2 regions of the Rhizobium sp. NZLR8 genome follow, and region 2 is predicted to be linked to the other one. Evidence: riboswitches for the same ligand, from Rfam matches in the RefSeq annotation. Region 2 holds a riboswitch; the other holds the start of a gene.
The links. Region 2 has a riboswitch for glycine ahead of gcvT (glycine cleavage system aminomethyltransferase GcvT). Riboswitches for the same ligand answer to the same signal wherever they lie in the genome.

Region 1 (4,456 bases), on a different contig from region 2:
AAGAATATCCGTTTTGCAGAGGTGCAGCAAACCCCAGGCTTGAACTTGATAGTTTGCGGCAGGCGAGTTAGCTGTGCGGGAGGGCTAGCCACGCTGGAGCTTGGTTCATGGCTGTTAGAACGTCACTATTCGGCCATCGGCGCCGACGTTCCTGCACCACAAGAGCTTTCCACCTCGCAGCCCGAACGTGATGAGACCCTTGCTCGAGAAAGCGCACTCGATGCGAGAGTAGTGAGGGCAATCAAGATCATCGAACGAAATCCTGGCAAGCCGTCGAATGTTAAGTCTCTTGCGTCGTCTTTGGGAATTTCTAAGCGCCAGGTCGAACGCCTTTTCCAGCAGGAAATGAAGCAAACGGTCCAACAGTACTCCCGTGAACTAAGGCTTGGTTATGGATACTGGCTTCTTCTAAATACCACCAAGTCGATCACGGAAATCGCGGTGGTTACTGGTTTCTCCGATAGCTCACATTTCAATCGGTGCTTTCGATCGCGGTTTGCAGCGACCCCATCACAAGCGCGACAATCAAAAGTATCAGTGGACGATGTTGTATCACCGCAATGGTCCTCTCTCTACGAGAGAATTGAAAGGAGTGAACAGGATTTGGACCTGTCGCGATCCAGAGTGTCGGTTTATACAAGTTTGGCTCACTCAGTCGTCAGTTCTTCAAATCGTACCCGTCCTACCTTGGCCTTCAGCGAGAACTAGTGAGTTGATCTCGCTCTCGGCACAGCTATCGCTGTGCTCGCGTGGAGACCGTCGGCTGGCCTGAGCGGGAAGCCGATCAACCCAGTCGGTCATTCTGGAGATGGAACCCTATCCACCTTTACCTCTTCAACTATTTCCCCGTCCCCCGAACTCGACGCCATTTTTTTTGGCATCCGTCCGTCGATGCCCTGCAGCCAAGCTGCGCCGGCGTGATCGCAAGCGAGCCACGGCTACGGCCCACATTGTCCGCCTTCAAGCTTCTTGGCAGGCACGTTATGCGATTTCGATCAGGACACCTTGCTGCCCGCGAAAATGCGGCGAAGCCATTGTCGAATCTAAAGTCTAATCAAGCTTCACCAGCCGATTGGCCTGTTTCGACAGGCAGTTCCTTTGCTAAGCACTCCGCAAGCATTGCCGCTGTCGCAGCCGACAGTGTCCACCCCAGATGTCCATGGCCGGTGTTGTAAAATACACCCGGCATGCGACCTCGTCCAACCTTAGGCATCATATTCGGCATCATGGGCCGTAGACCTGCCCACGGCACGACTCGATTAGTGCCAACTCCTGGGAAGATCATGCGTGTCCAATCGACGAGAGGCTTGACTCGATCATTACGGATGTCCCAGTTCAGACCATTGAGTTCCGCCGTACCTGCAACTCGAAACCGGCCCATCCCCAGCCGACTGGTGACTATCTTGGCTCGATCATCAAGAAGGCTGACCCAAGGCGCCGACTGTTGAGAGATTTCATCATCCAGATGGACTGTGATCGAGTAACCTTTAACTGGATAGATGTTGAGGCGGTCACCCAGCATCGCCGCCAAATTGCGACTGGCCGAGCCCGCACAAACAACGATTGCATCGGCTTCGATCACCTGAGGCTCGCGTCCGGTCTCCGTCGTCGAGTAGGTTAACTGGAAGCGGCCGCGCCGCTCAATCCGATTTACCGTCGCATCGTACAAGAATTTTGCGCCCCGGTTCTCGCACGCCTTGGCAAGTCCGGTCGTGTACTTGTGAATGTCTCCGGTAGAATCCGAGGGCGTAAAGAATCCGCCATGGAAATTTCCGTGCAGAGTCGGCTCGATCGTCTTCATCTCGTTCGACGTCACCGGCTGACGGTCCAACCCTCCCTCAACAAGTAGGCGGTTTACCACGTTCGCGTGCTCAAAACCTTGCTTGTCCCAGTAAACGTGAATAATACCGCGACGAATGTGATCAAAGTCGATCTTTTCCTGTTCTGCTATTTCAAACATGAACTTGCGCGCAGCGATTGCCAATCTAGTTGTGGCGATAGTGTTCTCGCGATAGTTGGAAATGTTGGAGATAAATTCCGCCAGCCAGCTGTATTTATGCCAAGATGGCTTCGGGTTCATCAAAAAGGGAGCGTCCCTTCTGACCATCCACTTGATTCCCTTCAACAGGGTCGACCAGTGGTTCCATACTTCTGCGTTGCTGGCTGAAAGTTGTCCGCCATTAGCGAACGACGTTTCCATCGCTGCATAACGTTGTCGTTCCACGATGGTGACATTGTAGCCAGCGCGTAAAAGTGAGTAAGCCGTCGATACGCCAGCTATGCCGGCGCCAATTACAACAATCTTTCGCATTCTTGCTCTCCAGACAGATCAATAAGCGCAGATCTCAAAATCTGCGGCTGTCCCCAAATCTGTCCATTTACCTGAGAGCTTAACCGACGCGCTTGGCCTCGGCGTTCCCCTTCGGTGGACGCCCAAGGCGTCTCTCTCCAGAGTGTTCGAAAGTACGGTCACTTTTGCCTGAGAGTTTCCTTGGGGGGTTGCTCCGTCGGCGTCGGCGTATGCCGATCTCTCCCGTACCATCTTAAACGATATTGCCTCGGTTGCCGGCCTGTGTGATTTTCAGGCCGGCTTTTTGATTGAAGTCACGGCGATCAGATTGCTGCGGTGACGATGAATTCGACCTTGAATTTTGGCGTGGTCAGCTTGGCTTCGCTGGTGGCACGGGCCGGCGGGTTTGCCGGATCGATCCAGGCTTCCCAGACGGCATTCATTTCGGCGAAATCGGAGATGTCCGAGAGATAGATGACCGTCTGCAGGATCTTCGACTTGTCGCTGCCGGCAGCAGTGAGCAGGCGGTCGACGTCGGCAAGTGCGCTCTTGCATTGATCGGTGACACTCTCGCCTTGGCCGACCCGGCCGGCGAGATAGACGGTATTAGCGTGGATGACGGCGTTGCTCATGCGGGCGCCCGGTTCGATGCGCTGAATGCTCATGGACTTCTCCTGGAAAAATTGAGCTGCGATGGAGGCCCCGCACGAAAAGCGAGGCCGGGGAAAATCTTTAGCCGCGACGACGCTGGCTGTTTGAAACGCGCGTGCGACGTCTAGGTAGATTTAGTCGTGTCGGCTTGGCCGCGCATGATGGACTGGGCGAATGAGACAAGGACAGCCGCCGCCTCGGACACCTTCTCTGGAAGGAGTGCATGGCCAGCACCGTGAATGATTTCCAACGTTGTTAGGTGGCCTACACGGTCTCGCAAGAAGTCTTCTTCGGGGACGGGTGCGATCTTGTCAAATTCCGGCGCGACGTAAAGGACCGGGAGATTTTTACCCACTTCGGTCCAGCTACTGTCGGCGGTCGCGTTTGTCGCGGCGAGCTGGAATTGAGAGACCTCTGTGTGCCACCCGTTTAGCCATACGGAAGCATCATGCCCCGGAGCGAAGAAGTCGCGCTTCAAATAAAATAGACGATCTGCGTCCGGCTTGGAATTATCGGATACGACATTCACAGAAATCAGGAGTTCGGGCGATATCGTACTGCCGATAATCGCTGCGAGAAGTCCGACGGATCTTGTCATCGAAGGCCAATGATGGGCGAGAACGCGCGCGACCCAGTTGCCGAATGCGTGGCCCACCACAAACAATGCTTCGGGTTTTTCCGGCGCGCAATCAGCTTCGATTGCAGCAACGACATCGGCGGCAAGATCGATCAATGTGATGCCTTCGGTTGGCCCTGAGCTTGCGCCTATGCCGCGTGGCTGCGGTCGCAAAACACGAAAACCCGCCGCAGCAATCATTGGTGCGATTTCATCGAAATCCGAAGCGCCTCTCGCCAGCGAGGGGAGCAGGACAATACGTGGGCCTTTACCTTCGACTAGAAGTTCGACCTGGCCGTCAAGGGTTGGGATCAGTTTGCGTTCGAGGTTCGACATTTTTGCATCCTATTTGGTGGAAGCCGCGATAATCCGTTGAGATGGTAAGCTATAGTCTTGTAGGCAGCAGCAGTGTGGATCGTTGTCATTGCCGTTGGTAGCTACGTCCCACACTTTCCTCCCTACTGGGGCTTCGAGCTATCGAAAAATCTGGTAGAGGCCAAGGATGGGCGCGTCTGTATGGATTGATGCCAGTCGGAGAGCGTCGGGTATTTTTCTCGCCAACCGAGCTTCGGAAACCGAAAGTCAGCGTATTCAGCAACGATGGCCAATGTAATTGACGACAGCCCAAAAGGCTGTTGTGCAAGTCCCTCGACTGTCGCCTCCAGATTTGTCCATATCTTGCTTGCCTTCAGATTGAAGGCGTTGATGAGGGCAATCTGTTTTTCGGCCTTGAGAGATTCGATACGCCATTGCACTAACAGGTCGAGAAACCCATTGCACAGTGCGTGCAGCCGAAGCTCTTCGATCCGCCGCTCCGCCAAGGACGGAATGAGTTTAGCGCCGCCGGCCATATGATCGAGATACTCGATGATGACGAGGCTATCGTAGAGCACGGTCCC
Region 2 (4,456 bases):
TCGGCCAACACCGCTGCCATTGCCTTCGAATCGCTGAGGATTCCCCAGCGTGTCGCGACCAGCACCGCCGCGCGCGATGCACGCCGCATCGCCGACCGGCAATTGAAGGCCGACAGCCCCGATCAGGCCGAGGAGCCCTCCAGCATCATCCAGTCGACGGAAGTGGCGCTCGACCTGATGGCCAAGGGCAACCGCCAGCCGCAGGCCGGCCTCAAGCAGGCTCTGCAATCCTACGAAGAGGTCTGAGGCAACCGCCTTTTGAAGGAAAGCCTGCGACTGGATCACAGTCGCAGGCTTTGCTGTTTCATCGGATCGCGCTTACTTGCCCTGCACCGACAGCACCTGCAGCACCAGGTCGATCTTTCCGGCCTTTTCGAAGGTCAGCGTCACCGGCACGCTATCGCCCTGCTTGAACGGCGTCTTCACCTTCTGGAACATCAGATGCAGGTTGCCGGGCTCGAGCTTGACCGTCTGGCCAGCGGCGATGGCGATGCCGTCCTTCAGCTGGCGCATCCGCATGACGTTGTCCTTGGTCACCATCTCGTGGATCTGAACCTCGCCTGCCGCAGGCGATGTCACGGATAGCAGCCGGTCGTCCGTCTGGCCGTTGTTCTTCACGGTGAAAAAGCCGCCGCCGACCGGCTGGCCGGGCAGCATCGCCTTGGCGAACCCGCCAGAGACTTCGAGATCGCCGGCCTTGACCGTTTCTCCAGCCGGTGCCGCAGCACCCATACCGGTCATACCGGACATGTCCATGCCGGCCATGTCGTCATGGTCATGGCCATGGTCTTCGCCGGCGACGACCTTCAGAAGCGGTGCCGGGCTTTTCATCCCATGCGCGTCGCCGCCATCCTTTGCCACCTGATCCCAGGCCTCGACCGTGTCACCGCACATCTGCGTCACCGGAAAGGCGAGCGAGGTGCCGGCATCGACGCCCGAAACCTTACCCTGGATGACGAAGGTGTCGTAGAAATCGTCGGAGAGATTGCCGTTCTTCCAGCGGATCTCGACCGCGCCTGTCTTCACCTTGTCGCCGTGATTGTCGTAGATCTTCTGGTAGTCGCCCTTGATCACCTCGAGCTCCCAGCCGGCCTTCGGCTGCGGCTTGGCGAAGACGAAGCCTTCCGGCAGCTTGACCCGCACTTCCGTGGTGGCCTTGCCGTCGCAGCCGTGCGGCAGCTGCAGCGTCGCGAGAATGGTGGTCTCCTCAGTCGCTTCCCTGTCGAGGAAGGTCACATGCGCTTCTGCGCCGGCGATGGCGGTCGCGGAAAGAAGGGCGGCAAGCGCGAATGTCTTGCCAAATGTCTTGCTAATCTTCATCGGATATCTCCTCGCCGGCCGCGAATTTCTCTCAGGCGGACCGGCATGCTGCATCATTAAGTGCGAAGGCAGATCAGCCGAGGATGGGAGGCGCGCGGGAATTTGCCCGGCTGACGGCGCGTGCACCGGTAACGGCGGCGGTTTCGATCGGCGAATTGACGAGCGAGGCGAGCTTGCGTTCGAGCCAGGAGCCGGCATCCGGTGCCGGTAGGATCACGGTGGCCGACAGCCGGCAGGCTTCGCAATTCGGCTTGAAGGAGGCGGTCTTGCCGTCTGCGTCCTTCACCGTGACGCAGAGCGAAGCGAAGCTGCCGTCGGGCAGCATATAGGCCGCCGCATGATAGCCTTCGGAGGCGACAGCCTGCGGCGGCTGATGGGCAAGACCGAGCAACGCGAAGCTCAATGCGCAAAGCATGCGCAAAAACAGCGTCGCTTTCAGTCCGGTCGGCCGCATGAGATCCCCTTCAACAGCAAGTCGCGATAGCCGGTTTACAGCCGAAATGCAAAAGCAGATTTGCTGCAGTTTAAGGCCGGATCGGTATAAGACGACAAAAATTTGCTCGGTGACGACATTTGCCGCTTGCCAAGAGCCACAACCGCCGGATAATTGCGCCAACCTTGTTGGGAGAATCCGGTGCTTTCGCCACCGGTGCCGAAGGAGCAACCGCCCCGGAAACTCTCAGGCAAAAGGACCAGCAAGGGGCAGACGGAACTCTGGAGAGAAGCGTTCTCGAAACGCTCGCCGAAGGGATAACAATCTCAGGCAAAGGGACAGAGGGGGCTCAGGAGAGAAGTGCGCAGCCGCGCCTTCAGATTTGAGCCCGTGCCTTCGCGAGAAGGCGCAAACCCCGGAGGCGTCTTTTGGACGATACTGCTGCCCTGAAGAAAACCCCGCTGCATGCCCTGCATCTCTCGCGCGGCGCCCGCATGGTGCCGTTCGCGGGTTACGACATGCCGGTGCAATATCCCGCCGGCGTCATGAAGGAGCACCTTCATACCCGCACCGAGGTCGGCCTCTTCGATGTCTCCCACATGGGCCAAGTCATCGTGAAGGCGAAATCCGGCAGCTACGAGGATGCCGCGCTGGCGCTCGAAAGCCTGGTTCCGGTCGATATCCTCGGTCTTGCCGAAGGCCGCCAGCGTTATGGCTTTTTCACCGACAACAGCGGCTGCATTCTCGACGACCTGATGATCGCCCATCTCGACGACCATCTTTTCGTCGTCGTCAACGCGTCCTGCAAGGAGGCCGATCTGGCCCATCTGCAGGCCCATATCGGCGACCGATGCGATATCACGCTGCTGAACCGCGCTTTGATCGCGCTGCAGGGACCGCGTGCGGTCGAGGTTCTCGCCGAACTCTGGGCCGACGTCGCAGCGATGAAATTCATGGATGTGCGCCACTGCCGCCTGCACGATGTTTCCTGTCTTGTCTCGCGCTCCGGCTATAGCGGCGAGGACGGTTTCGAAATCTCGATCCCGGCTGATAAGGCCGAGGATGTCACCATGCGGCTGCTCGAGCATCCCGATGTCCAGGCGATCGGCCTCGGCGCCCGTGACTCTCTGCGCCTTGAAGCCGGTCTCTGCCTCTATGGCAACGATATCGACACCACCACCTCGCCGGTCGAAGCAGCGCTGGAATGGGCGATGCAGAAGGCGCGGCGCACGGGCGGCGCACGCGCCGGCGGCTTCCCGGGCTCCGGCCGAATCCTTTCCGAACTCGAAAACGGCGCTGCCCGCCGCCGCGTCGGCCTGAAGCCGGAAGGCAAGGCGCCGGTGCGCGGCCATGCCAAGCTCTATGCCGATGCCGAGGGCAAGGTCGAAATCGGCGAAGTCACCTCGGGCGGCTTCGGCCCCAGCGTCGAAGGTCCCGTCGCCATGGGCTATGTTCCGGTCTCCCATGCAGCGGCCGGCACGCTCGTCTACGCCGAGGTGCGCGGCAAATATCTGCCGATCACCGTCAGCGCCCTGCCCTTCGTCACACCGACCTACAAACGCTAAAGCTTTTCCAGAGAGGACGAACAATGCTGAAATTTACCGAAGAACACGAATGGCTGCAGATCGAAGGCGGCGTTGCGACGGTTGGTATCACCAATTATGCCGTCGATCAGCTCGGCGACCTGGTTTTCGTCGAACTGCCGGAAGTCGGCGCGACCTTCTCCAAGAACGGCAATGCCGCGACAGTTGAATCCGTCAAGGCTGCCTCCGACGTCTATTGTCCGCTCGACGGAGAGATCACCGAGGTCAATCCGGCCATCGTTGCCGATCCGTCGCTGGTCAATTCCGATCCTAAGGGCGCCGGCTGGTTCTTCAAGCTGAAGCTTGCAAATGCCGCGGATGCCGACGGCTTGCTCGACGAGGCCGCCTATAAGGAGCTCACCGCGTAATGACGACGCCGACCGAATTCCAGTTCACCGATTATCAGCCCTACGATTTTGCCAATCGCCGTCACATCGGCCCCTCGCCGGCCGAGATGACCGACATGCTGAAGGTGATCGGCTATAACAGCCTCGACGGCTTGATCGACGCGACGTTGCCGCCCTCGATCCGCCAGAAGGCGCCACTCGTCTGGGGCGCGCCGATGACCGAGCGCGAGGCGCTCGACAAGCTGCGCGAGACCGCCAACAAGAACAAGGTGCTGGTGTCGCTGATCGGCCAGGGATACTACGGCACGATCACGCCGCCGGTCATCCAGCGCAACATCCTGGAAAATCCCGCCTGGTATACGGCCTATACGCCCTACCAGCCGGAGATCAGCCAGGGCCGCCTGGAAGCGCTTCTCAACTACCAGACGATGGTCTGCGACCTCACCGGCCTCGACGTCGCCAATGCCTCGCTGCTCGACGAGGCGACCGCCGCCGCCGAAGGCATGGCGATTGCCGAACGCGTCGCCAAGTCGAAGGCGAAGGCCTTCTTCGTCGATGCCGATTGCCATCCGCAAACCATCGCCCTGATCCGCACCCGCGCCGAGCCGCTCGGCTGGCAGGTGATTGTCGGCAATCCCTTCACCGATCTCGATCCGGTCGATGTCTTCGGCGCAATCTTCCAATATCCGGGCACGCATGGTCACGTCCATGATTTCACCGGCCTGATTGCCCGCCTGCACCAGGCCGGCGCCATATCGATCGTCGCCGCCGAC

Region 1: it holds a riboswitch for glycine, as region 2 does, so the genes downstream of both, HJB89_RS30605 (D-amino acid dehydrogenase) here and gcvT (glycine cleavage system aminomethyltransferase GcvT) in region 2, are expected to answer to the same signal.

Annotation. Positions count from the first base shown of each region.
Region 1 covers NZ_JABDVY010000021.1:76,470-80,925, forward strand. Annotated here, with positions in the region: gene HJB89_RS30600 (GlxA family transcriptional regulator) at 1-708, shown strand, start outside; gene HJB89_RS30605 (D-amino acid dehydrogenase) at 1,055-2,311, opposite strand; glycine riboswitch at 2,457-2,546, opposite strand; gene HJB89_RS30610 (RidA family protein) at 2,614-2,955, opposite strand; gene HJB89_RS30615 (alpha/beta fold hydrolase) at 3,066-3,893, opposite strand; gene HJB89_RS30620 (glutathione S-transferase family protein) at 4,016-4,456, opposite strand, start outside.
Region 2 covers NZ_JABDVY010000018.1:7,727-12,182, forward strand. Annotated here, with positions in the region: gene HJB89_RS28415 (hypothetical protein) at 1-246, shown strand, start outside; gene HJB89_RS28420 (copper chaperone PCu(A)C) at 319-1,320, opposite strand; gene HJB89_RS28425 (hypothetical protein) at 1,394-1,774, opposite strand; glycine riboswitch at 1,933-2,021, shown strand; glycine riboswitch at 2,025-2,105, shown strand; gene gcvT (glycine cleavage system aminomethyltransferase GcvT) at 2,182-3,318, shown strand; gene gcvH (glycine cleavage system protein GcvH) at 3,342-3,704, shown strand; gene gcvP (aminomethyl-transferring glycine dehydrogenase) at 3,704-4,456, shown strand, end outside.